DNA from 2 places in the Heyndrickxia sp. MSNUG genome. Region 2 is predicted to be linked to the other one. Evidence: a T-box and tRNA genes for the amino acid it is inferred to sense, from the RefSeq annotation. Region 2 holds a T-box; the other holds one or more tRNA genes.
The links. A T-box is a leader RNA that pairs with one kind of tRNA and senses whether it is charged. The one in region 2 lies ahead of AABM38_RS17590 (valine--tRNA ligase), so its partner is inferred to be a tRNA-Val.
Positions count from the first base shown of each region.

Region 1: it encodes a tRNA-Val, which carries the amino acid that the T-box ahead of AABM38_RS17590 (valine--tRNA ligase) is inferred to sense. The anticodon was not compared.

Region 1 is NZ_CP150978.1:1,445,942-1,461,965, forward strand. Features, by position in the region: gene AABM38_RS07095 (TAXI family TRAP transporter solute-binding subunit) at 1-891, shown strand, start outside; gene AABM38_RS07100 (DUF1850 domain-containing protein) at 1,087-1,593, shown strand; gene AABM38_RS07105 (TRAP transporter permease) at 1,600-3,558, shown strand; gene AABM38_RS07110 (hypothetical protein) at 3,596-3,817, opposite strand; gene AABM38_RS07115 (NUDIX hydrolase) at 3,949-4,566, shown strand; gene AABM38_RS07120 (DinB family protein) at 4,580-5,065, shown strand; tRNA gene AABM38_RS07125 (tRNA-Val) at 5,223-5,295, shown strand; TPP riboswitch at 5,446-5,553, shown strand; gene AABM38_RS07130 (ABC transporter substrate-binding protein) at 5,672-6,664, shown strand; gene AABM38_RS07135 (thiamine-binding protein) at 6,679-6,969, shown strand; gene AABM38_RS07140 (ABC transporter permease) at 6,969-7,730, shown strand; gene AABM38_RS07145 (ABC transporter ATP-binding protein) at 7,730-8,488, shown strand; gene AABM38_RS07150 (TatD family hydrolase) at 8,475-9,251, shown strand; gene AABM38_RS07155 (LysR family transcriptional regulator) at 9,352-10,239, opposite strand; gene AABM38_RS07160 (NAD(P)-dependent malic enzyme) at 10,508-11,722, shown strand; gene AABM38_RS07165 (hypothetical protein) at 11,808-12,167, shown strand; gene AABM38_RS07170 (YitT family protein) at 12,385-12,969, shown strand; gene AABM38_RS07175 (glycerophosphodiester phosphodiesterase) at 13,010-13,903, opposite strand; gene AABM38_RS07180 (FadR/GntR family transcriptional regulator) at 14,271-14,963, shown strand; gene AABM38_RS07185 (FAD-binding oxidoreductase) at 15,011-16,024, shown strand, end outside.
Region 2 is NZ_CP150978.1:3,474,414-3,490,437, forward strand. Features, by position in the region: gene AABM38_RS17575 (hypothetical protein) at 1-172, shown strand, start outside; gene AABM38_RS17580 (sensor domain-containing diguanylate cyclase) at 203-1,921, opposite strand; gene AABM38_RS17585 (bifunctional folylpolyglutamate synthase/dihydrofolate synthase) at 2,055-3,368, opposite strand; gene AABM38_RS17590 (valine--tRNA ligase) at 3,445-6,084, opposite strand; T-box leader at 6,129-6,378, opposite strand; gene AABM38_RS17595 (hypothetical protein) at 6,771-6,995, opposite strand; gene AABM38_RS17600 (hypothetical protein) at 7,076-7,819, opposite strand; gene spoVID (stage VI sporulation protein D) at 8,022-9,176, opposite strand; gene hemL (glutamate-1-semialdehyde 2,1-aminomutase) at 9,648-10,940, opposite strand; gene hemB (porphobilinogen synthase) at 11,073-12,053, opposite strand; gene AABM38_RS17620 (uroporphyrinogen-III synthase) at 12,057-12,842, opposite strand; gene hemC (hydroxymethylbilane synthase) at 12,839-13,774, opposite strand; gene AABM38_RS17630 (cytochrome C assembly family protein) at 13,787-14,620, opposite strand; gene hemA (glutamyl-tRNA reductase) at 14,635-15,981, opposite strand.

The DNA of each region.
Region 1 (16,024 bases), 2.0 Mb from region 2:
AAATCAGCAGAAAAACCAAAATTCATGAGTATCCTTACTGGCGGGACAGGTGGTACATACTTCCCGTTAGGCGGCGCATTTGCTAAAATCGTTTCCGATGCGACTGGCATTGACACAAATGCAGAAACAACTGGTGCATCTGCGGAGAATATGCAGAGCATTAAGGATAACAAAGGTGAGATTGCTTTCACACAAACAGACATCGCTTCTTATGCAACAGAAGGGAAGCTAATGTTTGATGGTAATAAAATTGACAACATCAAAGCGATCGGTACACTGTACCCTGAAACCATTCAAATTGTCACAACTGAAAAATCGGGAATCAAAACTGTTGAAGATCTAAAAGGCAAAAAAGTTTCAATCGGTGCACCAGGTTCTGGTACTGCTGCGAATGCTGAGCAAATTCTTGAAGCTTACGGAATGTCTCTCGATGATATCCAAAAGCAGGATTTGAGCTTCGATGAGTCAGTAAGTGGAATTAAAGATGGCAATATTGACGCTGCGTTCGTTACGGCTGGACATCCAACTGCTGCTGTAGAAGAACTGTCGGCAACTGAAAAAGTTGTAATCGTTCCTGTGGATGCGGATAAGGCTGATAAGCTTATCGAAAAATACCCATACTATACAAAAGAGGAAGTTCCAAGCGGAACATACAAAATCGGCTCAGGAGTTCCAACTGTTGCTGTCCAGGCAATGCTTGTTGTAAAAGCGGATCTTCCAGATGAAGTAGTCTATGATATCACAAAGGCAATTTTCGAAAATCTTGACAAGGTACAGCATGCTAAAGCGAAGCAAATCAAGGCTGAAAATGCTTTAAATGGCGTTGGCATTGACGTCCACCCAGGTGCTAAAAAGTACTTTGATGAAAAAGGAATTAAAGCAGCGGAGTAATAGATTGACCATGACCGGACATAGTCCTTTTGGGGACTGTGCCCGGTCAATTCATATTCAGGATGGTTCAGCACTCCGGTGAGATCTCCGAAAGCATTTGACCGAAACTCTCACGGTCTTTTTTGTTGACAGCTAATTCTACATACTTAAATTAAGGCTTTAAGTTTAATCATTGGACAGGCGAGGGAGAATTATATGAAATTAATAAAGAGAAACAAATTCTTCGTTCTGTTACTCCTCATCTTTTTGACCATAATCGCAATGTACATACCATATAAGCAAGCTCTTGTTTTTGTTCTGCCGGAACGAGATGAAATAGTCTGCTATGTACCAATGTCAGCAGGGGATACATTCAAGATAAAATATACACATTCCATCCATCTAACGGATGTAATAGAAAGCTATCAAATAACAAAACATAATGAAATACGCCAATATGAATTGGAATATGAAGACTTTGGGATCGGTATGCCGTCTGAAGCTGCTGAAGGCGAACATTTTGAAATGAAGGATGGCAAATACTATATAAAAAATATGAACAGAACTTTTGAGAATTTCCTCCTTCGGGTCGGAAAGGTCCGAGCAAATCACACTTTTATCCAGGGGGATGTATCCTTTCCATTATCCAGGGCTATCGAACCAGGGGCGAGGGTAAGGATACAGGTAAAAAAATTAATATTATTCAACAAATGGAAGGAGTGAATATCCTTGAGCACAAACCATGAAACGCTTTCGCAGGAAGAACAGCAGGAGCTACTGGAAAAATATGATCCGGAAGCAGCATCAAGGAAACTTAAAGGCATAATGGGAATAATCGCTTTTGTATTATTGCTATCATTCTCACTGTTCCAGCTTTATACATCTATTTTTGGTATCTTGACAGCACAGCTGCAAAGATCAATCCATTTAGGCTTTGCGCTAGCATTGATTTTCATTTTATTTCCTGCACGAAAGAAAGACCGTATCAGTCATAAAGTTGCCTGGTACGATATCATTTTGGCTATTATAGCAATTGCTGTTGGAGCTTATTGGCCATTAATGATCGATGAACTTGTTAACAGGGTTGGCAGACTTACACCAATGGATTTTTATATTGGACTTGCTGCTATCCTACTCGTATTAGAGGCCACAAGAAGAACAGTTGGCCTGCCAATCACGATTATTGCCGTATTATTCATGGGGTATGCCCTATACGGACCTTACATGCCGGGCTTCCTGGCACATAGAGGCTTGGAACTTGAAAGTTTAATTCAGACTATGTTCTTTACAACTGAAGGGATCCTGGGAACACCATTAGGAGTTTCCTCCACGTTTATCTTCTTGTTTCTACTGTTTGGAGCATTCCTAGTTAAAACAGGCGTTGGTCAATACTTTAATGACCTGGCTGTTTCCATTGCGGGTAAAAGAGTAGGCGGCCCTGCTAAAGTAGCGATTTTCTCAAGTGCACTTCAGGGAACAATCAGTGGAAGTTCTGTAGCGAACGTAGTAACATCTGGTTCCTTTACGATTCCGATGATGAAAAAACTCGGTTACCGCAAAGAGTTTGCCGGTGCTGTTGAAGCAGCGGCATCAACCGGCGGCCAGCTGATGCCTCCAATCATGGGAGCTGCTGCATTCCTGATGGTAGAATTCATTGGCGGAGGAATTACTTATTGGGATATTGCAAAAGCAGCAGCAATTCCTGCCCTGCTTTATTTTACCGGGATTTGGATTATGACCCACTTTGAGGCGAAAAGGGTTGGCCTTCGTGGCTTGAGAGATGAAGAAATGCCGAACCGAAAAGAAGTACTGGCAAAAATTTATTTGCTGCTGCCGATTTTGGCTGTCATTATCCTTATGGTAAGCGGAATGAGTGTCATGAGAGCTGCCCTTTGGAGCATTGTCATCACAGTACTTGTAAGTGCAATCAAGAAAGAAACGCGTATCGGATTCAGAGATATGATTGATGCACTGGTGGATGGGGCACGTACTGCACTTGGAGTGGCGGCGGCAACTGCTGCTGCAGGTATTATTGTCGGTGTCGTAACCAAAACGGGTCTAGGCTTAAAACTTGCTAACGGTCTTCTTGATCTTGCAGGAGGACATTTGCTGCTTACCCTGGCGTTTACGATGGTTGCTTCACTCGTACTAGGAATGGGGTCTCCTACGACAGCAAACTATGTCATTACTTCAACGATTGCGGCTCCAGCGATTATCCTTCTAGGAGTACCTGATTTGTCTGCACACTTGTTTGTGTTCTATTTCGGGATTATCGCTGATATAACTCCACCAGTGGCACTTGCTGCCTTTGCTGCGGCTGGTGTTTCAGGAGGAGAGCCAATCAAGACAGGTGTCAATTCGTCTAAACTGGCAATTGCTGCATTTATCATTCCTTACATGTTCGTATTGTCACCAGAATTGTTAATGATTGATACGACGTGGTATTACTTAATCTGGGTAGTATTCACTGCGCTCGCTGGAATGCTGTTAATTGGTGCTGGAATTATTGGATTCTGGCTGAGGAAGTTGTTCTGGTATGAGAGAATAATCGGTGTAGTAAGCGGTTTGATGCTAATCTATCCTGAAAAAATTTCCGATATTATCGGTCTCGGTTCGTTCATACTCATTATCGCTCTTCAATTATTGATTAAGCGAGACGATACACCTGAACCACGCCCTGCAAGCTGATTTCACGAAGAAGTCCTCATTTTGGGGGCTTCTTTTTTTAGCTTGTTTTTAAGTACTTGTGTTTTTCTGGCATAACGGAAAGAATATTCTCTAACCTGAACATGCGGTTATCATTGCGCAGGAAACAAAATGCTTTGAAATAGCTTCCGTACAGTTCTTTCACAACGATTTTTCGATGTGTGATTTCGTTGTTTGCCGAAATATAGATCATCTCGACTGGCTGATTCGTTTTAAGTGACTTTAAAAGAAGGTTATTCATCTTCCTCACTCCTTTATTTTCTATTTTTATTATACCCAAACGTTTGTTCTTTATTCAATAAAACAAGAACTAATGTTCGGACATTTTTAAGGAGATAATGGTATAATTTTATAAAAATGGAGGTTATTATTATGGAAAGCGAATTACTGAGAATATTTGATGAACAAGGAAAGGAAATTGGCACAGCACCAAGGTCTATAGTGCATATGGAAGGACATTGGCATGAGACCTTTCATTGCTGGTTTACTGAGAGGATAGCAGGAGAGGATTTTATTTATTTTCAAATCCGCAGTTCTGTTAAAAAGGATTATCCCAATCTATTGGATATCACTGCTGCTGGCCATCTTTTAGCAAATGAAGATACAGTTGATGGTTTAAGGGAGGTTAAGGAAGAGCTAGGAATAGACATTGGGATGGATGAGTTATTTTTCGTTGGTACAATCAAGGCTTCACTTGTTAGTTCAAATTTTATCGATAAAGAAATGTGTCATGTGTATGTGTATAACAAACATGTCCCTTTTGAAAAATACAGCCTGCAAAAAGAGGAAGTCTCAGGAATAATAAGGACCAGCCTGGATCTTTTTGAAAAGCTCTGGTTTGGAGAAGTGATGGAATTGGAGGCAGAGGGTTTTACACTAAACCCCGATGGACAAAAGCAACCTATGGTTATGAAGGTAGTAAAAGATCAATTTGTCCCGCATGAGGATGAATATATTAATAGTGTAATCAAAGCAATAAGGGAGATTTAGAGGGGGATGCAGAATGAAAATGATGTTTCATTACAATTGGGCAGTTCGGGATGATTGGTATAAGTGGTGTGAAGGAGTTAATGAGGAAGAGCTGCTCGCTTCCCGGACAGGAGGAGTGGGGGGTATATTACAGACCCTTTTTCATATTATTGACGTGGAATGGAGCTGGATTCGCTTGCTTCAGGGAAAAGATGATTTTCAGGAGAACTTTGAGCTTTATAATACCTTGGATAAGGTGATAGAATTGGATGCAAAATTTAAAGCTGAGGTAAAAGAGTTCGTTCTTGCCTGGAATGATGAGATGGAAAACCGAATCTTACAGCTTCCACAATCAGATGGCAGCACGGTTACCTTCACCTGGGGTGAGATTATGAGACATACCCTTGCACATGAAATTCACCACATTGGGCAAATTTCAGTATGGGCAAGGGAGATTGGAATACAGCCAGTAACAGCGAATTTCATCGGGCGCGGACTTTTTCAAAACGAAAAGGTTTAGTGCGTTTTTAATCGACTAAAATCAATTAAGCCGTCAACTAACTTAATGCGAATTGATTAGCGGATCGATAAGTCTGATTAGGAAAATTATATTGACATTAGAATCATTCCATTATATATTAATAAATGTCCTCGCTAATAAGGACAAACAGAATAACGATTCCTTAGCTCAGCTGGGAGAGCGCTACCTTGACAGGGTAGAGGTCGCTGGTTCGAACCCAGTAGGAATCATACTTGAGAAGCGTGAATCCCTAAAAAAGGGATTCGCGTTTTTTTATATAAGAATTTTCATCTAGTCTGATATTTGATAACTATAAGATATTTTTATTTTCCTAGACGAATCAAAAAACTTTCTATATAGTAGAATTGACAATTGGAGAATTGGAAATGTAGGGGAGCCGGTGGTGCCGGCTGAGAAAGTGTCCAAAGATGCTGACCCTTTAACCTGATCTGGTTAGTACCAGCGTAGGGAACATCTTCTGATAGACGTTTTTCGTTTATTATGGATTTTTTCATGCGCTTGGGATTCCCCGAGCGCATTTTTATGTTTCATTCAAGCCTTCCTTTCCACCTTCATTGTCAAGTAAATACAGGAAGAGGGAGAATCATGAAGAAATTATTATTGTTGTTTTTCGGATTTTTATTCATATGGAGTCTTGCCGGCTGTTCATCGGATGAACCGACAGCCAGGGAAAAGGATTCATTGAAAAAGGTTTCGATCGTGCTTGACTGGACTCCGAATACGAATCATACGGGAATCTATGTAGCAAAGGAAAAAGGATACTTCAAGAAGCATGGACTGGATGTAGAAATTCTTTTACCAGGTGAAGCGGGAGCTGATCAGCTGGTCGCATCAGGGAAGGCAGAGTTTGGTGTAAGTTATCAGGAAGGAATTACTCAGGCCAGGATACAGGGAATTCCACTCGTATCGCTGGCAGCTGTTATCCAGCATAACACATCAGGCTTTGCATCACCGAAAGCTAAAAATATTGTTTCGCCAAAGGACTTTGCAGGCAAAACGTATGGAGGATGGGGATCACCCATTGAAAAAGAAGTGATCAGTTCATTAATGAAACAGGAAAATGCTGATGTAGAAAATGTGAAGATTGTTAATATGGGGGATTCAGACTTCTTCACAGCGGTGAAACGAGATATTGATTTTGCCTGGATTTATTATGGTTGGACTGGTGTAGAAGCAGAGCTGAGAAATGAACCAATCAATATGGTGTACTTAACAGACTATTCGAACAAGCTTGATTATTATACACCTGTCATAAGCACAAATGAAAAGATGGTCAAGAATGATCCGGAAACCATTAAGGCGTTCATGGAGGCATTAACTGAGGGATACCAATTTGCAATCGATCAACCGTCCGAAAGTGCTGATATCCTGATCAAGGCCGTACCTGATCTGGACGAAGATCTCGTTAAGAAAAGCCAGGAATGGCTTTCTCCAAAGTATCAGGATGATGCAGATCGCTGGGGAGAACAAAAACTGGAGGTTTGGAAGAATTACAGTGAATGGATGTTTGAAAATGGTCTTCTGGAGAAGGAATTGGATGCTGAAAAAGCCTTTACAAATGAGTTTTTACCAGAATAGGGAGGGAATGAAAAATGGCGGATGCACTTGTAAGTGTACAAATTATCCCAAAGGCTTCTTCAACAGAGGAAGTTATTCGTTTGGTAGATGAGGCAATAAGTATTATTGATCAAAATGGAGTGAAATATGAAGTCCATCCTCTGGAAACAACGATGGAAGGTGAGCTTGAAACACTCTTATCGGTGATTGCTGAGATGAATAAAAAAATGGTTGATTTGGGTTCTCCTAACGTTATCTCACAGGTGAAAATCCTGTATCAGCCAACTGGAATCACAATGAATACACTGACGGAGAAGTACCGCTAATGAAGTCAATCTGGAATAAGGGCTGGAGACCATCTTTGGTTCTCCTCCTTTTCTTTATGTTTTGGGAAGGGATAACCCATTTTATGGAGATTCCTCAATGGCTGTTACCCGCCCCCTCTGTCATAGTAAAAGAAGCAATGGAGAGTTATTCATTATTTTTACCCGATATAGGTGCAACACTGGAATTGGCAATTGCCGGGCTTTTGCTCGGGGCAGCGTTTGGTTTCCTGATTGCGGTGATGCTTCACTTAGTTCCTGCACTTCAGAATGCTTTTTATCCATTATTAATTTTATCTCAAAATGTACCCATTATCGTTCTGGCTCCGCTATTGGTGATCTGGTTTGGATTCGGTTTTTTGCCGAAATTGCTCATTATTATTTTAGTTTGTTTCTTCCCGGTTACGATTGCTGCGTTAGATGGGTTTAAAAATGCCCCGGATGAACTAAAGCATTACATGAAAATGTCAGGTGCCTCGGGAAGGCAAACCTTCACGAAGGTAGAGCTTCCAAATGCACTTCCGCCACTTTTTTCCGGATTGAAAATTGCAGCTACATACAGTGTTATGGGAGCTGTCATATCTGAATGGCTGGGAGCAGAAAAAGGAATTGGTGTATTCATGACCTTATCGTCATCTGCGTTTCGGACAGATCGTGTGTTCATTGCTATTTTCATTATCATTTTTTTCAGCATGCTGTTCTACAGTGTCATCGTGTTGATTGAAAAAAGAATCATTAAATGGCTGCCTGAGGGAGAGAAGTGATGAAAGCAAAAATTAATCTCGTAAATATCTCAAAATCTTTTAAGGAAACGGGCTTAGTACTCGATCATCTATCCTTACAAGTGAAAGAAGGGGAATTTGTTTCCATCTTAGGTCCGTCTGGAAGCGGGAAAAGCACTATTTTTCAATGTATCGGAGGTCTGGTTCAGCCTGAACAAGGAGAACTTTTTCTTGATGATCGAAAGATAAATGGGGAGACAGGGAACATTGCCTATATGCCCCAACAGCCGGCACTTTTACCTTGGAGGTCTGTATTGGCTAATGTACTGCTTGGACAGGAGCTATTCCAAAAGCCGGATGAAGAGGAAGCGGAAAAATGGTTAGCCAAAGTAGGCTTATCACAATACGCCAAGGCTTATCCGCATCAGCTTTCGGGTGGGATGAAGCAGAGAGTTGCCTTTTTAAGAGCGCTCCTAAGCCCAAAATCAGTCCTGCTGCTCGATGAGCCATTTTCAGCATTAGATGAGTTCACCCGATTTGATATGCAAAAGTGGCTGTTATCAATATGGGAAGAGGAGCGGAAATCGGTTCTTTTTATTACCCACAATATTGAAGAGGCACTCTTTTTATCTGACCGAATCTATCTTTTATCCCCGCGGCCAGCCAGAATCATAAGGGAAATTGTGGTGCCATTTCAGCGACCAAGAAGGGAACATCTGATCAAGGAGAGAGAATTTCTCAAGCTGAAAAGTGAGATATATGACCAGTTAAAAGAGGGGGGATTGCATGAAAATATTTGATTCCCACATCCATTTTGATCAATATGAAGAAAGTGATAAAGATTTAACCATAAAAAGTTTAGAAACAAATAATGTTGAGGGTTTAATTACTGTTTCGATGAATCTTCCGTCGTGCAAAGAGAATTTGATGGTGGCATTAAATAACTCTAAAGTTCATCCAGCATTTGGCTACCATCCAGAACAGCCTTTGCCTTCTGAAGCAGAACTGGATGACCTGTTAAATTGGATTAACAACAACCATGAATATATGATCGCGGTTGGCGAGGTCGGCCTGCCTTATTATCTGCGGTCCAAAGAGAAGAGCGGAAGTTTTCCTTATACAGGGTATGTAGAAGTATTGGAACGATTTATTCTTTTAGCAAAAAAACTTAACAAACCGATTATCCTGCATGCAGTATACGAGGATGCTTCAGTTGTTTGTGATTTACTGGAGAAGCACAGTATCGTTAAGGCTCATTTTCATTGGTTCAAGGGTGACCGAAAGACGATAGAAAGAATGGCAGAAAACAAATATGTTGTTTCGTTTACACCTGATATCCTTTATGAAGAAGAGACGCGAGAGGTGGTAACAGCATATCCGTTGCATTTAACCATGGCAGAAACAGATGGGCCGTGGCCTTTTGATCGAATTTTTCAACAGAAAATGACTCAGCCTTCGATGATTCACGATGTCATGAAAGAAATCTCTGCAATTAAACAAATCGCAATTGAAGAAGTATATTCTACCATTTACAATAAAGTGAAGCAGTTCTATCAGATATAAGGAAGTGCCCGGTCATGCATCTTGCTGTCCGGGCATTTTTTAATGAAAAAATTATTGCTAGAGCTGACCCCATTATTTCTCCTTCCATAATTAATCCATTTCAGATAACCAGAAACTGTTGTGATGTAGAGATGAATTCCCGTACAGCGAAACTTAGGTATTTATCTTTTTTCCAGATAAGACCTAGTTCTAGATCAACAGCAGATTTTTGGAAGGGAAGGACTGAAATTTCCTTATTATTAATGTTCTCGCAAATCTTGCTGGGCAAAAGAGCTATTCCCATTTTTCCCTCAACCATTCCCAGCAAAAAATCCTTCTGAGAGCTTTCACATACAATATTGGGCTGAAAGTTGTTTTTCGAACATTCTTCAATAATTAGGTCATAAAGTGTGAAGTCTTTTCGATATAAAATAAATGGTTCATTCTTCAATTCGGAAAAATGAACTTCCTTTTTTGATGCTAAAGCATGGTCGCGATGAACAATTAGCATCAGCGGATCCTTTATGACATTGATGATTTCAAAACTGCTGCCTTGAGCCGGCAGTGTGCAGATTAGGCCGATATCCAGCGAGCCTTCGTCTACCCCCTGCTTTATTTTTTTTGTTCCTACCTCCGTCAGTGTTATTTTAACGAGGGGGTATTTCTCTTTGTATTGGCTGATTAACTTTGAAAAAAAGGCTGCGCCAACAATTGGAGGAATGCCAATTCGTATTTCACCGCTTTTAAGTTCCATCAGGTCAGTTAATTCCAGAGTCAGGTTTTTGAATGCCTCTAATACTTTTTTAGCGTTCATTAATACAGCTTTTCCTGCATCAGTTAATTCAAGCTGCTTCGATGAACGGTAAAATAAAGGCACTCCTAGTTCTCCTTCTAAATTTTTGATCGCTTTACTAATGGAAGGCTGTGAAACGTGAAGCGTCTGTGAGGCCTTGGTAAAGCTTAATTGCTCCGCGACTTCGGAAAAGTACTCCAAATGACGTATGTCCATATATTTTCACCTCCTGAATCAAAGATACATTTTATATTTATAATATTCTAACATTTTAAAGAAAATCGAGTCGTCCGTCTACAGAATGGACATGTTATTTTATAAACTTTAGGCGGCTTTATAGCCAAAATGCATAAAGAATATAGAATATATGTATTTTATTTATAAAGTGAATCCATTATATAATGAACTAAATTTATAGATGCTTTGCGGATTGATAATACTGAAAATTATTAATTTTCGAGTAATTTTTAAAGGAGATGTTAGGATGAGTAATTTACAGAAAGAATCTCTCTTACTGCATGAAAAATTTAAAGGGAAATTATCCGTGGATGTGAAAATGCCTTTAAATAATATGAAGGATTTAAGTTTAGCATATTCTCCAGGTGTTGCTGAACCATGCAAGCAGATTCATGCTCATCCGGAAAAAGTCTATGATTATACAATTAAAGGGAACTTAATTGCAGTTGTATCGGACGGTACCTCTGTGCTTGGTCTGGGAGACATTGGACCAGAAGCCGCTATGCCAGTAATGGAAGGGAAGGCCGCACTATTTAAAGCCTTCGCAGGGATTGATGCGATCCCTATTTGCCTTGATACGAAAGATCCTGAAGAAATAATAAAGACAGTTAAATTGCTTCAGCCCACCTTTGGTGGAATTAATTTAGAAGATATCGCCTCACCGAATTGTTTTTACATTGAAGAGACGCTAAAAAAAGAAATGAACATTCCTGTATTTCATGACGACCAGCATGGGACGGCAATCGTAACTGCTGCAGGTTTAGTGAACTCCCTGAAACTGGTTAATAAAAAGACCGATGAAATTAAGGTAGTAATAAACGGGGCTGGTGCCGCGGGAATCGCCATTATTAAGCTATTGAGGAATATGGGCGTGAACAATTTAATTATGTGCGATACCAAGGGAGCAATTTATGAAGGCAGACAGGAAGGGATGAATTCACTGAAGGAATCCGTTTCAAAAATTACTAATCAAAATAAGCTGAAGGGGCAGCTGTCAGATGTGATAGCAGGTGCTGATGTGTTTATCGGCGTCTCATCAGCCGGAGCACTGACAAAGGAAATGGTAAGAAAGATGTCGCATGATGCCATCATCTTTGCTATGGCAAATCCAGTGCCGGAAATCATGCCTGAGGAAGCAAAGGAAGCAGGTGCCAGGATTGTTGGAACAGGACGTTCCGATCTGCCTAACCAGGTGAATAATGTCCTGGCGTTTCCTGGCATATTCAGAGGTGCTTTAGATGTGTTCGCAACCGATATTAATGATGAAATGAAGGCTGCAGCAGTGCAAGCAATTGCAGGCCTAATAGAGAGTGATGAACTGTCGGAGGATTATGTAATCCCAGGACCATTAGACAGCAGAGTAGTTTCTGCTGTAAGAGAGGCGGTTGCGAGGGCTGCCCAGGAAACAGGTGTGGCGCGTAAAGAGATATACCGCAGTGATTTAGTAAACATTCAGGGGTAGGGGATTTTTTTTAAGAGATTCATGGTGCGAATGGAACGGGGAATAATTTCAAATAGAGTTGACAGTGGGAGGCATAACATAAATCATGAAACAATACTTTGAAACCCTTAAATATGAAGTGGAATGGAAAGGAGAATGTAAGGTGAAAGTACATGAAGTGATTGATACGAAGGAAATGCTTCCCGGTGAATTCATTGATCATTATTTTGCTATTTATGAGGAAATAGAAAATAAACAGTTTGATGTAAACAATAACCATTACTATGTAAAGGATCATTTTATTGAAAAAAACATCACTCTGTTTAAAGGAAGCTCGTATTCTACTTTGCGAAAAATTAAGGTATACCCTGTTAAAAGTATGGACGTGAGGTCGGTTCGGGAAATGATTTTAAAAGACTTTCCTTCTATATTTAAAAAGACACAATGCACTCGTAAAGCTGTGTAAATGAAAAGTTGCAGTCATTAAAAGGTGATTTCCTATTTAGGAAAACATCTTTTTTGTATGAAATAATAAATCATAGCATAAAAGTTCCCCTCAATTTTTGTGAAACTATAATGATTTAAAACAAGTCAATAAAAAGCCGCTGAGAAATTAAGTGTGATGGAGGCGCGAAGAATAAAATAGAATATAGTATACAGTTACTCAGGGGGGAGAAGGAAAATTGGCAGTTAGAATAATGACAATAACCATTGCAAGTATTTTAATTGGAATTGGGATTAACGGTTTTATCATACCTTCTCATTTAATAAATGGAGGCATTTGGGGCATCAGTCTGTTGCTTAATTATATATGGGGCTGGAAACTTGCAGTTATATTTACCTGTCTCAATGTCCCTATTTACTTCATAGCCATCTATTACGATCTGCATTATTTCTTTTATGGCTTAATTGGTACGTTCATATCCGCAATTATCATCAGCCTTTTACATCCATTGAATGGATTATTCCACCTTCCGTTCCTTTTAAATATTTGTTTAGGAGGGATTTTTGTTGGCTCCGGAGTAGGTCTTATGTTAAGAATTCATGCAAGCCCAGGAGGTCTGGATTTACTCGCGTTAATGGCATCAAAGTTTTTCTCAGTTAACGTAGGGTTGATCATCCTCTTGATAGATAGTTTTATCGTTCTAAGCGGGGTTGTTATTTTTAAAGATTTAACTTTTCTTTATTCTCTTGTAATAGTTGCGTTTGTAGGGTCAATTGCATTACTGCTGACTTCGATAAAGTCCATATCGATCTCCACCCATTGAAAAAACACAGGATAGGTGGTCCCTATCCTGTGTTTTCGCCTTACTGTCTATTTTCCCTTAGAACCTCTTGAAGCCTGTCTGGAAAGTTTGTAAACATTCCTGTTACACCCCAATCCAGGAGCTTGCGCATATCTTCTTTTTGATTAACGGTGTATGGGTGAATGAGTAAATCATGCTCGCGAACTTTTTGCACATACGCTTCATCAATTTTGTCGAAATTCATTCCAAGCCCAATGCTGTATTTTTTGTATTCCTCTAATTCATTGTCTGTAATTGCGGCTGTTTCGTCATACCACAATAATTGTACTAGCGGGATATCAGGATTTAAGGCATGGACTTTTTTTAGGCTTTCCGGGCTGAATGATTGAATTAATACCTTGCTCGAAGGAACATTTGTACCGGTTAACTTATATTCTTTCAGAATTTTTAATAACTTTTCTTCCATTCCAGGATAGACTTCTGGTGATTTCGTTTCAATATAATAGCGTTCACCGCTCCCGAATTTTTGGAGAATCTCCTCAAGAGTTGGCACTTTCAGGCCAGCGTATTCTTCTTTTGCGTATGAAGGGTATTTTTCATTGAACCAAGAGCCAGCGTCCAGCTGCTTGATTTCTTCTAGGGTATAGTCTTTGACAAGTCCTGTGCCATTGGTTGTGCGGTCTAATGTTTCATCATGCATGGCGATGAGTTCACCATCTTTAGTCATTTGAAGGTCGATTTCAATGTAATCGCCTTTCATAGCCTCTCCTAATTCATATGAAAGAAGGGTATGTTCAGGGGCGTATCCTGAAGCGCCTCGATGGGCAACATTTAGAATTTTTTTATCTGTTAATGCAGGGTGACTTGTACCGGCAGCTTGCACTTGTCCAACCATTCCTGTACCAGCCCCAAACAGGGCAGCTGACATCATAATATTTCTGAAAATTGGCTTCATGTAAATTCCCCTTTCTAATGATCTTCACTATTAGACTAATTCCCAAAGATTAAGAGAATATAAATTTAACGTTAAGATAAGTTAAGAGTTTGTATTTGAAAACAGGTAGGTATCCAGAGTATGGAAACCCTATAAATTAGACCAGAAAGGGAGCGTGCTAGAGAGGAAATCAAAACTAATTTACTTGCAAGAAATGTTACGAAAACATACAAAAGAATGAAGGAAAAAAGTTATATTAAAAAACTGATTAATTTGATTTTTGAATATTTTCAAACTATTTACTTGAAAAATATCCATTTCGATGTTTAAAATAAAGGTAAGGTTTCACTTATCAGATATGTGATATCTGAAAAGGAAGGGGGATATTGTGAAAATAGAACGAATTTCAACTAAAAAAGTATCTGAATCAGTTACAGAACAAATCGAGAAGCTGATTGAAGTCGGAACATTCCTGCCCGGTGAAAAACTACCTTCCGTCCGTGAGCTTTGCGATATGTTCGGTGTAGGACGTTCTGCTGTCAGGGATGCGATCACTACCCTTAAAGGGAAAGGGGCAGTGACAGTGAAGCAGGGAGAAGGTACTTACATATGTAGGTTTGACTCTGGAAAACTCTTTAACAATCATATCCTCCTGCCAAACTCAAAAGATATCAGTCAACTTTTTCAAGTCAGAAAGCTTCTTGAACCAGGGATTGCTGAAATAGCTGCGAAAAATCGGTCAGAGAAAGATTTGAAGCTGATGGAAGGGCTACTTTATGGAAAGGAAGATAATAGCTGGGAGGCTGATTATAACTTTCATCTGGCAATAGCCAAAGCAGCGGGGAATGAGATCCTGGTTCAGCTTCTCGAATTCATCTCAGCTTCGATGAAAAAGGCGATGATTGGATTTCATCAATGTATTGAAGAGGATCGTATAGTTTTTGAAGAAATCACTCGTCAGCACTCCCAGATTTTCCGGATGATTCAAAATAAAGAGTCCGCACAAGCAAAGCAAATGATGGAAGAACACTTGGAATATGTAGAGGATTTGCTAAAAACCAGTTCGGTGTTAAATGTCTAATAACAAATTTATTTTGTTTCTTGCTTAGAAACAGTTGGAGGGCTGCTATGATAACCGCCGGGATTTTTACGGAACTTAAATCTTTTTTTCCTGAAGCTCAAATTTTAGATGAAGGTATTGAAGCGAATGCTTTTGGCAATGGAGGTTCGATAACAGTATTCCCGAATACTGAAGAGGAGATTGCAAGTCTTTTAAAATATGCAAATGAAACAAATAAAACGATAAATGTGATTGGCTGTGGCACGAAAAGAGGATTTGGAGGAACGGAAGAAGGAGCTGATATCCTTATATCAATGGCAAATTATAAAGGAATTGTCGAACATGTACCAGGCGATATGACGCTTACTGTCAAACCTGGCAGCACCTTTAAAGAGCTTCAGGATTATCTGCAGGAGTTTAATCAAAGAATAGCTCTTGACCCATTTTTACCTGCCCAGGCAACGATCGGAGGAATTATTGCTGTAAATGAAAGCGGTCCCAAGCGTCTTGGTTATGGATCTGCACGTGACGCGGTAATCGGGCTTAGGATTGTTTATCCGGATGGAAAAGTGATTCGATCCGGAGGAAAAGTAGTGAAAAATGTTGCTGGCTATGACATGAATAAACTTTATATTGGTGCGATGGGGACTCTTGGTGTCATTTCCGAAATCTCTTTGAAATTGAGGCCGATAACAAAAGATGAAAGCCTGTTGTTGATAAAATTCACTGACACCAGCCTGGAAAAGGCAAAAGCTTTTGCTGTTCAGCTTTTGGATACGGTGGTTGAGCCTGTTGCTCTCGAACTGATGAATCCTTCATTATCAGAAAAACTTTTAAATGAAAGGGTATTCACTCTTGCAATCGGCTTTGAAGATGTTGAAAGCTCAGTTAAATACCAGGAGGAATTCGTCCGGAAGATACAGCCGCCAGGTACTAAGCTGGACATTCTTCAGAAGCAGGCAGCAAGATCATTTTGGAATGATTTTTATGGGAATGTGCCAAATGGGGCTGTACCAATTGATGGAAATGGTATAGAAGCAACCTTGAAAATAGGAACCGTTAATATGGATGTTATCGAGGTC
Region 2 (16,024 bases):
TAAACCAAATAATGCCTATACATTTTGCGTTACCGGAAATACCTATTTAATTAAGAATGATACACTTATTCCTTATACATCATTTCCAGGAACAACAGGAGTATCCTGCCCTAAAGCAAACGATAATCCTTGGTCCATAGACCTTAATAACGGAATTGAAGTTAAATACTAAAATGTAAAGGCTGACCCAATCGGGTCAGCCTTATTTTACATATTCAGCAACCCGGTTTCTTCCTGATCGCTTAGCCCCGACATATAATGCACGATCTGCGTGTCTAATTAATGCAAGTGAATCGTCTGCATCCTGAGGTGCTGTAGCGACACCGATTGAAGCGGTTATATCAACGAAGATTATTTTTCCGTTTGCGTCCATGGATTGAAGCAAGGCAAATGGTTCGCTCGCAATCATAAGCCTGATTTGCTCAGCAAGCTTGAATGCATCACCCTTCATCATGTCTGGAAGCAGGATGACAAATTCCTCTCCCCCGTATCGGGCTACTGTACCGATGTCCCCGATCCGTTCTTTCAATCGGACTGCAAGTTCACAAAGAATCTCATTTCCACTTTGATGCCCATATGTATCGTTTACTGATTTAAAATGATCAATATCAAGAAGGATGAGTGACAACAGATCTCTCTCGGAGTTTTGTAACTTTTCAAACTCGCTTGTCAGCATATTTTCAAAGTAGCGATAGTTATAAAGTCCAGTCAGAGCGCATCTCTCGCTGTTTTCTTTTGTTTTTTCATGGTGCCTTGCGTTCTCAACCGCGATGGCAAAGTGGGAACACAGAATATCGACGATCATCAGCTGAGATTTCTCAAATGCCCTTTTTTTGTTTGCCGCCAGAACCAGGACCCCTATTACTTGTGCGTTCCTGACAATCGGGACACTTAAGATGCTTTCAACACTCGGCGGTATATACCCAGAGTTGATCTGCTTCCATTGCTTTTTGGAATGGAAAAGCACAGGCTTTTTATCAGCCCATACAAGTCCGCTGATTCCCTCACCCTTTTTTAAAGGGGCAGCTACCGGTTCGAGAAATTCTCCATGTTCCACCTTATAGATTAGTTTTAACTCTTTATTATTGACGACATCAAGAATATACGCATAGTCTACAGGAAGCATTTCAATCAGCTTTTGGACGAATAAATCTATGACTTCATTTGCTTTCAGCCTTTCAGCAAGCTGATGCCCGATTTCTGCAGCATTCTGCAAAAACTCGTTAACTTTATCACTGGAATAGTAGAGACTTAGAATTATTGACAGGCTCGCAAACGGAATTCCTACAAATAGCAGCGAAATGATTCCCATCTCTCTGTATAACTCATAAAGCACGAAACCAATTGGGAAGGTAATCAGGGTCGTGATCGATTCCCAGATAAAATCCTTACCAAAGTAAGGTCCTTTAAGTTTAAAAGCAAAAGCTTGAATAAATATCAAAATGATTGTGTTAATCACGAAGTTACTTATTCCGTATATAGTTCCAAGTACAAGTATAAATGGATTTTGCGCAAAATTTTCTCCGTGAGTCCCGCCTAGAGCATAAAACACTAGGCCGCTGAGCAGCGATACAATAAAAAACATCAGCGAATTCAGTGGAAATTTGTATGCATCGGTCTTTTGGAGTCTCAACCTTGTTAAGAGAATAACAACAGAAATTTGAATTAAAATCATTTCAACAAATAATCCATAAGTAAGAAATACGGACATCGATACCCATTGGATTAAGAAGATTGGCGTATTATTTACAACCATCGGCATTGAAGCCACGACAGCCGTTAATAAGAGGAATGCCAGGACACCCCAGATCGATCCATCTATAGAAGGTGGATAGACCTCATACGTCACCCAAATACCAACCGGCACGGTTAACAGCCAGGCAAACCAAATTGATTTTTTCACCATTGGAGCAATTTTCATCTATCCACCCTCCCCTCATCAAGTGTAACGATTTAGCAAAGCAAATTTGCTAAACGTCTCAAAAAATCCCTTAGGTAAAAAGTCATACTTTTTAAATAGTTTAGCAAACTTTTTGTCGAATGTCATAATTTTCTTATTTATTTTTTAGTAGTTGACTGATCAATGGCTTTACCTCTGACAGAAAATAAAGTGAACCTGTTACGAGCAAAATTTCATTTCCCTTTAATTCCTTTATTTTTTGTTCAAGATAAATTTCATAATTATGAGCTATGGTCATATTGTCAGCTGCGTTTCCAGCTTCCATTAACTCTTCTGCTTTAGCTGCTCTTGGAAAGTCAAATGTCGTAAACGTTAGGGAATCCGCCGTTTCTTCTAGAATGGCAATCATCCTGTCCAATTTCTTGTCTGTGAGAGCAGCAAATAGAATGCTAATCTTTTTATCGGCATATCTGGAGTTTACTTCACTGGCAAGAGCAGTTATTCCTTCCTCATTATGTGCACCGTCAATCAAGACGAACGGTTTTTCAGACAATACCTCCAGCCTTCCAGGCCAGTAAGCCTTTTTTAAACCATTCCTAATATGTGAATCTTCTATGATAAAGGAATAATAATTCGCCAGGAGCTGGGCTGCCATGACAGCTAAAGAGGCGTTGTCTACCTGGTGTGCGCCAATCATCGATGTCTCAAGCTGCTCAACTTGGCTGAACAGGCTTGTAAAAGTAAACTTTTCTCCATCTTTCAATGAACTTCTAGAACTTGTAAAAAATTGTTCCCCCAAATGATAAATAGAGGATTTCTTTTCAGCTGCTCTGTTACGAATTACCTTTAATGCCTCTTGCTGCTTCACACCTGTAATGACGCTTACACCATTTTTAATAATACCTGCTTTTTCAAAGGCGATTTTTTCATAGGTATCCCCAAGAATAGCCGTGTGGTCGAGACCAATACTTGTAATAATCGATAATAACGGATGAATGACGTTTGTGGAATCGAACCTTCCCCCAAGGCCAACCTCGTAAATAACAACGTCGACAGGAGAGACTTTGGCAAAGTAATAAATTGACATAATCGTAATGACTTCAAACTCTGTTGGACCACCTAATTCCGTTTGATCCAGTTCATCCGCCAGCGGTTTGATAACATTCACAAGCTGAATAAGGTCATCATCACTGATTGGCTGGCCGTTAATGCTGATGCGTTCGTTAAACTGCTCAAAGTATGGAGAGGTAAATGTACCTACCAGGTAGCCGGCTGATTCCAGGATGGAACGCAGGAAAGTGACAGTAGACCCTTTCCCGTTTGTGCCGCCCACATGGATGGTTTTCATCCGTCGTTCAGGATGCTCCAGTCTTTCCAGCATCCATTCCATTCTTGTTAATCCCGGTTTGATCCCGAGCCTAAGTCTTGCATGGATCCAATCTACCGCTTGTTCATATGTATGGAACATTCCTGCACCCCAATTCAAGATGAAGACGAACCAATAATGGTTCGCCTTCAATGTAAAATTTCTATCTTGTTATAAGTTATCCTCTTAGCTCATTGATGCGCGCTTCAATAGCAGCACGTTTTTCAACGTAATCCTTTTCTTTCGCGCGTTCTTCTTCAATGACCTTTTCAGGAGCTTTTTTTACAAAGCCTTCATTCGCAAGCTTTTTCTGGACACGTTCAACTTCTTTATCCAGCTTCTCTTTTTCTTTTTGTAGGCGGGCGATTTCTTCATCGATGTTAATCAGTCCCTCAAGCGGCATGATGATTTCCAGTCCTGTTACTACTGCTGTCATCGCCTTTTCAGGGGCATCGACTTCAAGTCCGATCTGTAGATTTTCTGGATTACAGAAGCGGACAATGTAACCACGGTTGCTTTCAAGCGTGTTAAGAGTTTTTTCGTCTTTCGCTTTCAAGAACATATCAACCTTTTTGCTAAGCGGTGTATTCACCTCTGAGCGGATGTTCCTTACAGCCCTGATTACTTCAACGAGCAATTTCATATCATCAGCAGCTTCGCTATCGGTTAATGCTGGATCAACCTGCGGCCAGCTTGCTGTTGTAATCGATTCGCCCTGGTGAGGCAGGTTCTGCCATATTTCCTCCGTAATAAACGGCATGAATGGGTGGAGCAGACGCATTGTGTTATCGAGTACATAAGCAAGAATGGAACGAGTCGTCTTTTTCGCTGCTTCATCTTCTCCATATAGCGGAAGCTTAGCCATTTCAATGTACCAGTCACAGAAATCATCCCAGATGAAGTTGTACAGCACACGGCCTACTTCACCGAATTCGTAGCGGTCTGAAAGTCTTGTCACTGTTTCGATCGTTTCATTCAGCCTGGTTAAAATCCACTTATCCGCAACAGATTTTTCACCACTCAAATCGATTTCTTCATATTTCAATCCGTTCATGTTCATTAATGCGAAGCGGGATGCATTCCAAATCTTGTTGGCAAAATTCCAGGTTGCTTCAACTTTTTCAGTGCTGTAGCGAAGATCCTGTCCTGGAGAGCTACCAGTTGTCAAGAAGTATCGCAGTGAGTCAGCACCGTATTGATCGATGACATCCATCGGATCAACGCCATTGCCAAGTGATTTACTCATTTTGCGGCCATCTTCGGCACGAACTAGACCGTGGATTAAAACATCCTCGAATGGTCTTTGACCAGTGAACTCGAGTCCCTGGAAAATCATACGGGACACCCAGAACGCGATGATATCATAGCCTGTAACTAATGCAGCTGTAGGGTAGTATCTCTTATAATCAGCTGCTTCCTCATTTGGCCAGCCCATTGTTGAGAACGGCCATAATGCAGAACTGAACCAAGTATCCAATACATCATTATCCTGATTCCAATTTTCAATATCTGCAGGCGGTTCATGGTCAACATAAACTTCTCCAGTTTCTTTATGGTACCAGGCTGGAATACGATGGCCCCACCATAGCTGTCGGGAAATACACCAGTCACGGATATTTTCCATCCAGCGAAGATATGTGTTTTCGAAACGCTCAGGTACAAAGTTGACCTTATCTTCTTTTTGCTGAATAGCGATTGCTTCATCGGCAAGAGGCTGCATTTTAACGAACCATTGTGTCGATAAATACGGTTCGACAACTGCGCCGGTACGTTCTGAATGTCCAACTGAGTGCATGTGTTCTTCAATTTTGAATAAAACACCTTGCTCCTGAAGGTCCTTAACGATTTGCTTGCGGCATTCAAAGCGGTCCATGTCTTGGTATTTGCCGGCATTGTGATTCATGCTGCCATCCTCATTCATGACAAGGACTCTTTCAAGATCATGACGGTTGCCGATTTCAAAATCATTCGGATCATGTGCCGGAGTAATTTTTACTGCTCCAGAACCAAACTCGATATCTACATAATCGTCGCCAACGATTGGAATTTCGCGTCCAACGATTGGCAGGATGACGGTCTTGCCGATTAGATGCTTGTAGCGGTCATCTTCAGGATGTACTGCTACCGCTGTATCGCCAAGCATCGTTTCCGGTCTTGTAGTTGCTACTTCAATATGTCCAGAACCGTCAGCAAGAGGATATTTCATATGATAGAACGCACCTTGTACATCCTTGTGAATAACCTCAATATCAGAAAGAGCTGTTTTTGCTGCTGGATCCCAGTTGATAATGTACTCACCCCGATAGATGAGGCCCTTGCGGTAAAGTGAAACGAATACTTCTTTAACAGCATCTGAAAGTCCTTCATCCAATGTAAACCGCTCGCGGCTGTAATCAAGTCCCAGGCCAAGCTTTGACCATTGCTTGCGGATATGCTGAGCATACTCCTCTTTCCACTTCCATGTTTCCTCTACGAACTTCTCGCGTCCTAAATCATATCGGCTGATTCCCTGGTTACGAAGCTTTTCGTCCACCTTCGCTTGTGTTGCGATCCCAGCGTGGTCCATTCCTGGCAGCCAGAGAACATCGTAGCCTTGCATCCTCTTCATGCGAGTTAAGATGTCCTGGAGAGCTGTATCCCAGGCATGCCCAAGGTGAAGCTTTCCTGTAACGTTGGGCGGCGGGATAACAATCGTATATGGCTTCTTTTGTGCATCATCTTTCGCTTCGAAAAATTTGCCCTTGATCCACCATTCATAACGGCCCTGTTCAATCGCAGAAGGATCGTATTTAGTAGGCATTGATAAATTCTCTTCCATCGTGATTCCTCCTAAAAAATAAAATAAAAAAACTCCATTCGCCGTAAAAGGACGAATGGAGTTTGTTCGCGGTACCACCTTTTTTTCCAACATGGGAAAAGAATCAATCCTACATGCTGGCTCTTGAGGAAATAACGGTTCTTCACCGTCGCCTGTTAATAGGATAAATGCTTCCGTTAGCAGGAGAAGCTCTAGGGCGACCTTCCATTGATTCAGCTTAGAAAACCTCGCAGCTAATGGTTTTCCTCTCTTAAAGCTAAATGATAATGTACTCTTCCCTGTCAATGCTATTCACTTTATTGTGTTTTTGTATATTAGTTATACTACCCAAAAAAGGGGAATGACGTCAATCATCATTTCCTATTTTTTTATATTTTATACTTTTTGCATCATGCTGTTCCATTTATTAGCACAATTTAGGCAAACTGCTCATAGAATAAAAAAGGAATATCTGTCTGTTTGGAGGGATGGAGATGAAGAGACGAAGGTATAATCCATATACACTCCCGAGGTGGGCCAGAACGGCTCGAGGCATCTGTGCTCAATTAATCTTTCCTTTTTGCATTTTCCAAGGATTACGGACGCTATTTTTCCCAACGACTTTTGATGTACTGCTGTTATCAATCTTTATCATGATTGCTCTGGCGATAAAATTTGAAATCTTTTAAGGAGCCTCAGGGCCTATTTTAGCTCTGGGCTCCTTCTTGTTGTGCTTGCTTTGCTTGCTGTTTTTGTTTTTCTATTTCATCTATTTTCGTTACAACATATCCAGTATTGCTTAAAAGCCAATATTGCTTCTGCAATCTTTGGACAAACTTCCTTTCATCCAGCTCCGTCTTTCGCTGATGATAGGTTTCAGCTACACGGATAATCCCCGCCGGGAATGCCAGATAGCTCATAAATAACTGCATCTCATCCTCTCTGAAAGGGAAATATTTCAGGTAAGCGTAAATCCAATCAATCGAATCATCAGAACGTTTTGGCAGTGTTTTTAACGACCTAGATACAAATGGGAGCAGGTCTTGAATTGGCGAACCTTGCCTTGCGTTCTCAAAATTAATGAAATAACCATATCCTCTTTCATCGAACAAAAAATGTTCCGTTGAGATTTTCCCATGCAGGATGACGGTCCTCGTCTTTTTTGATCCTTTGTTTTTTCATGCCAGCTCTCAAGCTTTTGTTTGGCAAACTGGATCGCCTGGTTGATTTGGCTGAAATACAGGCAGAAGGCTAATTCAAAAGGGGACATATATACTCTATTTTCACAGCTCTCAATAAACCCATTTATAAATTCCTCTTCTTTTTCCCATTCCTTCAAGGTTTGTTCATAGTGTTCCTTTTTCAGCTCGGGACTGATTTCAAGCTCCTTTGCTGACAAAGTATGCATCCTCGCCAATTCCCTGAACAGCTGCATTTGCCTTTCTGATTGATGATTCTCCTTAATTTCATTCGGTATCCATGGCATCAGATAGTAAAGTGATTTATTATGCAAAATGGCATACCTGCCATCATTCGAAGGATATACAGGAACAATCCTGTTAAAGCCTTTTTGGTAAAGTGTTTGAATATGCTTAATAAAATCCGTGCCTTCATATGGATGGATTTTTTTTAAGGCAAATGTGCCCGTTCTTGTATAAATCTTTTTAATTTTGCCAAAATCCTCAGCAAAGTATGGCTCAACCGGATAATGCTTTAATACTTCTGCTTCTTCCTTTAAAAAATTGCGATCATCCATTGGATCTCGCCCACTTTCTTAACTTCCTGTAAATATGCTTAAAAATGGATTTGAGCAGGTGTCAGACACACCTGCCCACTAAAAAAGCTGAAGCAACCCTGGCCAGCACCCAAACCAGCCCTGACAACTAGCTTTTCGGACAAGGCGTTGCTTCTAATTTTTGTTTTGCTGAACTTGCTAAGATTGTTGTTTTGAGCCTTGATTATTGATGGTGCACAGCTACTCCAGGTACATATAAAACCTGACCTTCTTTAACTTCATGGTCAATACTCAAATGGTTCACTCGCAAAAGCTGCTGTACTGGCACATCATAACGCTCAGAAATAGATTGGAGCGAGTCGCCTTGCTGCACGATACAGACTCTTATTTTAGCAACCACCGCTTCTTCTTCTTTTCTTGCTAAAAACTCGGCGATCGAAATACCTTTTTTCATATTCGGCTTTTTCTTTTTCATGACTGGGGAAGATGAGCTTTCTTCTTCAGCCTCCTGGACTTCTGCAGGTTCGTTCACTTCCTGCTTCGTCTCCTCGATTTCAACTTCAGTTTCCTGTTCAGCCTCAACCTCGGTTTCTTCAGCTGGTACATTCTCATTCCTAAAATCACTATAGGAATATTCAGGAACGGCCTGTAAATGACGCTGTTCCTGCAATACAGGCTCCTCAGCCTTTTCCTCTGCACCCGTTTTTCTCGCTTCCGCACGGAATGGTGCATATAATTCTTCTTCGAATGTATTTTCCTCGTCCTGATTCAAAGCTTCATTCTGCTGGACAAATGAATATGCTGGTGCTTCTGGAAAGTCGAATTCAGCCGCATCTTCTTCATTTTGGTCTTCGGCAGTAGGTTCTTCTGCTCGCTCTTCACGGAAGCTGAATTCGAGCTCCTCAGCTTCATAAGCAGGTTTCTGGTTTTCTTCGGTTTCATGCTGCTGTTCACCATATAAGCCTGTAATTGCCAGATCAGCATTCAGCTTCAAGCGATCCTTTTCCGGAAACACGTAATCGAAGGATTCTACATTGATATTGATGTCATAAATGCTTTCGATTCTGTTTTTCGGAATGGTGATATCGACTGGAAAGCGGTGCAGGAATTCATATACTCCCTCATCCCTCTCCATCACAGAATGCACGAACTTAAGAGCTGGGATATGGTCTTCTGAGTTCTCTTGCTGATTTTCATGGCATGTATATTCCCCAGTCAATTCCAGCGATCCGCGAATGGATACATATTGCTCGCTTTCCTGTATCGTTATATTCGGATCGAGTGAAATCGAGACAAGCTCTGCGACTTCCTGTCCTCTTTGAAACCATACTGACTCCTCTAACGAAAATCGCAGGCACGATTGATTTCCCTGAGACAAAGCGACTCCTCCTTTCATTCCTTAAGCGTAAAATCACTATGTCATTAACACTTTATGAGTCTATATTTGCTTTTATGATAATTTAGACCATTACTTGCGTGAGTTAATATAAAAAAAGAATACGATCAGGTAAAAATAAAATCATTTTTAAAGAGGATTAACATTTATAACTATACTTTGTAAATAAATTGATTTTCAAAGTAAGAAGAGCTGTACTATTTAAGGGTATTCCGAAAAATCAATAGTTAGGCTGTTAAAGGAAGCATTGTTGCTTTAAATGAGGTCATTTATTCCGGAATTTTTTATTTTATTCCGGAATTCGTGGCATTTATTCCGGAATTTTTTATTTTATTCCGAAAACCATGCCATTTATTCCAAAACTTTTCATTATTTTCCGAAATGCCCTGAAGACCGACTAACTTCCCAAACCAAAAAAAGACACTCTTCATATCGAAAAGTGTCTTTACCGTATTATTTATTTTGCAGCTTGGAGAAGGCTTTCTCAGCAGCTTCAATTGTTTTTTGAAGGTCTTCATCTGTATGGGCAGTTGAAAGGAACAAGCCTTCAAATTGTGATGGCGGGAGGAATACTCCTTCATTAGCCATTTCACGATAATAGGAAGCAAAAAATTCAAGGTTTGATGTTTTGGCAGCCTCATAGTTGATGACATTTTCATTCGTGAAGAAGATGCCGATCATTGAGCCTGCACGGTTGATAGTATGAGGGATATTATATTTTTCAGCCGCTGCTTTCAAACCTGCTTCAAGGATGTCAGCTTTCCGTTCGAATTCCTTGTATGTGTCTGGTGTCAGCTGGCTCAATGTTTCAAGTCCAGCAGTCATTGCCAGAGGATTTCCGGAAAGAGTTCCCGCCTGGTAGATAGGGCCGCTTGGAGCGATTTGCTCCATGATTTCTCTTTTACCGCCGTAGGCTCCAACAGGCAGTCCGCCGCCGATTACTTTGCCAAGGCAAGTAAGGTCAGGTGTGACATTGTAGTAACCTTGTGCGCAGTTATAACCCACGCGGAATCCAGTCATGACTTCGTCAAAAATCAATACTGTCCCATACTGGCTTGTGATTTCACGCAGGCCTTCAAGGAAGCCAGGGACTGGTGGGACAACGCCCATGTTGCCTGCAACTGGCTCAACGATTACACCCGCGATATCATCGCCAAATTGTTCAAATGCATAGCGGACGCTCTCTAAATCATTGTAAGGGACTGTAATCGTGTTCTTTGCTACCCCTTCTGGAACACCTGGGCTGTCAGGCAATCCAAGCGTAGCGACTCCTGAGCCAGCTTTGATGAGCAGTGAATCGCCATGGCCGTGGTAGCAGCCTTCGAATTTAAGAATTTTGTTTCTGCCTGTATAACCCCTTGCTAGGCGAAGAGCACTCATAGTCGCTTCTGTACCTGAAGAAACCATCCTTACCATTTCGATGGATGGAACGCGGTCAATGACTAGCTGAGCCAGTTCATTTTCTACCAATGCAGGCGCTCCAAAACTCGTTCCTAACTCTGCTACCTTCTTGATTCCTTCAACAACGCGATCGTTTGTATGGCCAAGAATCAGCGGGCCCCAAGACAGAACGTAATCGATATATTCATTGCCGTCGATATCGTAAATCTTCGAACCCTTTCCTCTTTCCATGAAGATTGGATCCATGTTCACTGATTTAAATGCACGGACAGGGCTGTTGACCCCTCCAGGTAAGATTTCTTTTGCTTCTTTGAAAGCTTCAATCGATTTATCATATGAGCGCATTTATATCCCTCATTTCATTTTTATAGGATCTGTAAAACAGGAATGTTGGTTTTCGCTCCAATCATCAGGATTTAAAAATCAACATTAGCATCTAACAGATCCTTTTTGTAAAGGGTGCAAAATAGAGTGATCTTATTGTTCCTTCAGCCAGCGTGCAGCATCTTTAGCATGGTAGGTAATGATCAGGTCAGAGCCTGCGCGTTTCATGCCTGTCAGCATCTCCATCACGATGCTTTTTTCATCAATCCAGCCGTTTTGTGCGGCAGCTTTGACCATGGAGTATTCGCCGCTGACATTATAGATCACGAGAGGTAGATTGAAATTATTTTTAACATCCCTGACGATATCAAGATATGGCATGCCGGGTTTCACAATCAGGAAGTCTGCTCCTTCCATGACATCTGACTCAGCTTCACGCATTGCCTCAATACGGTTTGCAGGATCCATTTGGTAGGATTTGCGGTCACCGAACTGCGGAGTGCTTTCGGCAGCCTCACGGAAAGGTCCGTAGAATGCAGATGAATATTTTACAGCGTAAGACATGATCGGCACGTCCTGGAAGCCTGCTTCATCCAATGCAAAACGGATAGCTGTAACGAATCCGTCCATCATATTTGAAGGCGCGATGATATCTGCACCGGCTTTGGCCTGGCTGACAGCTGTCTTACCAAGCAATTCAAGTGATGGATCGTTAAGAACCTTACCGTCCTCAATGACGCCGCAGTGTCCATGGCTTGTGTATTCACACAGGCATGTATCCGCAATGACTACCATATCAGGGAAATCCTTTTTAATAGCACGAGTCGCTTCCTGGACGATCCCATGGTCATGGTACGCCTGGCAGCCTACTTCGTCCTTTTCATTTGGAACGCCGAAAAGGAGGACAGATTTAATACCAAGAGATTCTACTTCGGCCATTTCTTCTTTCAGATTATCAAGTGACAAATGGAAGACTCCTGGCATCGAAGATACTTCATTCCTAATGTTTTCTCCCTCGACGATAAACAGTGGATAAATTAAATCTTCAGTGCGAAGATAGTTTTCACGGACCAGGGCACGCATATTCGCAGTTTGACGAAGACGGCGGTGGCGGTTAAATTCAAGGTTTTTCATGTTTTATCCTCCAGTATGCGGATTTATTTTCAAGTACTCAATAATGCTTTTCAGCATCTCTTCAACGGTATATTTTTCAGGCACAGCGTGGACAGTCAATCCCCATTCCTCTGCCTTACGCATTGAAACGGGACCGATACAGGCCACGATACACTGATCAAGCTCTTTTTGAAGCATGTGAGCTTCTACTATTTCCATAAAATGATCAATAGTAGAAGGGCTTGTAAATGTAAGTATATCAAGTCTTCTATTTCTAAGCATCTGAATCAGCTTATCCCGGCTATCATCAGGCAGGTACGTTTCATAGATGACAACCTCATCAACTATAGCACCGTGTTTTTTCAATGTGGCAGCAATATAATCTCTTGCAAGATTTCCTTTTGGAATAAGAACACGTGAACCCTCACGGATGTGAGAATGAAATTCTTCTACAAAATCTTCAGCAACATAATGCCCAGGTGTAAAATCGACCCTAACACCCGTATTTTCTAGAACCTGCCTCGTTTTATCGCCGATCACGGCAACCTTCGGAAATGGTACAGGTGTATTCATTAAAGAATAAAAGGTTTCCACAGTCACATTGCTCGTAAAAATGATCCAATCGTACGTATGTAAGTTATTCATCATTTCATAGAGTTCGTCTGTTGCTGCGACAGGCTTAAAGGCAATTAGAGGGACTTCCACTGGAATCCCTCCAAACTTAGCCACTAACTCGGAGAAAGACTTTGCATGCGCCTTTCCCCTTGGAATCATGACTGTTTTATTTTGCAGCGGCAAAGACGGAATCATTCAATCTCAAGCTCCTGTTTAACCTTATCAATCAAGTCCTTCGCGCCTTCGCTGATCAGTTTTTCTGCAGCAATCTCGCCCATCTCTTCAGGATTTCGGCCTTTGACTTGTTCTTTAATAATCTTTTTTCCATCTGGTGAACCTACTAAAGCTGTCAAAACGATTTCTTGCTGTTCATTTATATAGGCATATCCTGCGATTGGAACCTGGCAGCCGCCTTCCATTTTATTTAGGAAAGCTCGCTCTGCTCTTACAGCCGCACTCGTTTCAACGGATGTGAATTTTTCAAGCAGCTGAAGAAGCTCTTCATCGTCACCTCTGCATTCAATCGAAAGTGCTCCCTGGCCCACTGCTGGCACACAGATTTCGGGATCAATGAATTCAGTTATTGTTTCATCAGCCCAGCCCATACGCTTCAGTCCAGCGGCAGCCAGAATAATTGCGTCATATTCTTCTGTCTCAAGCTTGCCTATCCTTGTATCAATGTTACCGCGAATCCATTTCATTTCAAGATCAGGGCGCTGTGCTAAAAGCTGAGCACTTCTGCGCAGACTGCTCGTTCCGATCACAGCACCAGATTTTAACTCGCTGAACGATACATTTCCTTTCGAAATAAGGACATCACGATGATCCTCGCGGAATGGAATGCATCCGATCACGAGACCCTCAGGCAGGACAGCAGGCATATCCTTCATGCTGTGGACAGCCATATCAATTTCCTTGTCCAGCATCGCTTGTTCAATTTCTTTAACGAATAGGCCCTTCCCACCAACTTTGGAAAGCGTGACGTCTAAAATCCGATCTCCTTTAGTAACGATCTCCTTCACTTCGAACTCGAAAGGAGCCCCTAATTTTTTTAACTGCTCGATTACCCAGTTTGTTTGCGTCAATGCTAATTTACTCCGTCTTGAACCAACGATAATTTTTCTCATGACAGCCTCCTTTTATTGATACCAAAAATGAAATGATGATAATTTTCCGAAAAGAAAAAAGTTTATTAATACAATCAGGAAGGAAGCGATATTCCAAAGAGCAAGCGACTTCCCATATACTTCTCTGCCTACCCTCAAATATAGGTAAATGCTATAAACAGCCAAAACCACGAATGAGCCTATTAATTTCGCATCATACCATTCAAGATCAGGGACCTTGATCCATGCCCATTGCAGCCCAAGAATCAAGCTCAGGATAAGCATCGGCACTCCAATGACATTCAATATGTATGACCAATAATCAAGCCTGGTCAGATCGGATATTCTCCATAACAGCTTTCCCCATTTTTTCCTCTTTAAAAGGTCATATTGAATGAGGTAAAGCAAAGAAAAGACAAATGAAATCGAAAAAGCTCCATAGCTCAGGATCGCCATCGTGATATGGATCAGCAGCAGTTCTGATATAAGCTGTTCAGAAATGACATTAGAATCATAATGCACAGGCGCAAAAGTATGGATGGCCATAATGATGAATCCAAGTATATTTGTAAAAAAGACAATGAAGTCTACCTTTAATAGTTTGTTGATTGCGAGGGACAGTGTGACCAGGACCCACGCATAAAAGTAAAGCCCTTCAAAGAGGGTCAGTACAGGGAATCGGCCAGTTTCGACCATATAATAAAATAGGAATAGAGTTTGAAAACCCCATACAAATGCAAGTAACCAGAAGGCAATTTTGTTCGCCCTCCGGTTACTGTTAAGAAAATCAATAAAATATAAAAGGACACTTGCTGCATAAACAACAATGGTCATTTCATGAAGGCGGGTAATAAAAAGATCTCCCATAAGCAGAACCCCTCTTACGACTGTAGGGAAGCCTGAGGCGAAGGTACTCCGGCCTGCCTGGATTCTGATGTTTTCATTCCCTCTTGTTCAGCGACTAGCTGTTCAATATTAAAGATCTTGACAAATAGGTCAAGCGCCTCGTCGGCATCAGGGCCAGCTGCAAGCTCTTTAGCCTGAAGAATTGGATCCTTCAGAAGCTGGTTGATGATGCTTTTTGTATGCTTGTTAAGGACCTTCATATCCCTATCGGATAAATGCGGAAGCTTTCTTTCAATGCTGTTCATTGTCTCTTCCTGGATGGCAAGAGCTTTCACTCTTAGTGCAGAAATGACAGGAACAACTCCAAGAGTGTTCAGCCATTGTTTGAACTGGACGATTTCACTTTCAATCATAATGAGGATTTTCTCTGCTGCTTTTTGGCGTTCTTGCAAATTCGCTTCGACAATTCCTTCAAGATCATCGATATCATAAAGGAATACATTTTCAAGTGTAGCAATATCAGGATCCAGATCACGCGGCACTGCAATATCAACCATGAATAATGGTTTTCCTTTGCGTTTTTGCTCAACCTTGGCAACCATATCACGCGTGACAACAAAATCCTTCGCTCCAGTGGAACTGATTAGGATATCAGCATCTGTAAGCGCACTCTGAAGCTCATCAAGCGTCTTGGCTTTGCCTGAAAATTTTGTTGCCAAATCTTCGGCCTTTTTGTAGGTACGGTTAATGACGGTAACCTTCTTTGCTCCATTTGCATGGAGATTTTGGATGGCTAGTTCGCCCATTTTGCCGGCACCAAGAATCAGTACATGCTTCTGGTCAAGAGATCCGAAAATCTTCTTTGCAAGCTCAACAGCTGCATAACTGACTGATACTGCATTCGCACCGATTTCTGTTTCGGAGTGGCCGCGCTTAGCAAGCGTCACAGCTTGCTTAAATAGCTGGTTAAATACAGTCCCGGTCGTGTTTCTCTCAAGTCCAAGCATGAAGCTTGAGCGTACCTGGCCAAGAATTTGAGTCTCGCCCAGCACCATTGAGTTTAACCCGCACGAAACCTTAAATAAATGCTCGATTGCTCCATCTTGTTCATAAATAAACAGAAATGGCGTGAATTCAGCCTGCGGAATCCCGAACCATTCAGATAAAAACTCTTTTATATAATATCTGCCTGTGTGGAGCTGGTCCACGACAGCATATATTTCTGTACGGTTGCAAGTTGATACTATGACATTTTCAAGAATGCTCTTTTTTGCCTGAAGGGCACTCATTGCTTCTCCAAGATTCGCCTCGTTGAATGTCAACCTTTCGCGGATTTCGACAGGGGCAGTTTTATAATTTAGACCGACAACTATAATGTGCATATATTAATTGACACCCCCAAATAGAAATTGCATAATTGGCTAA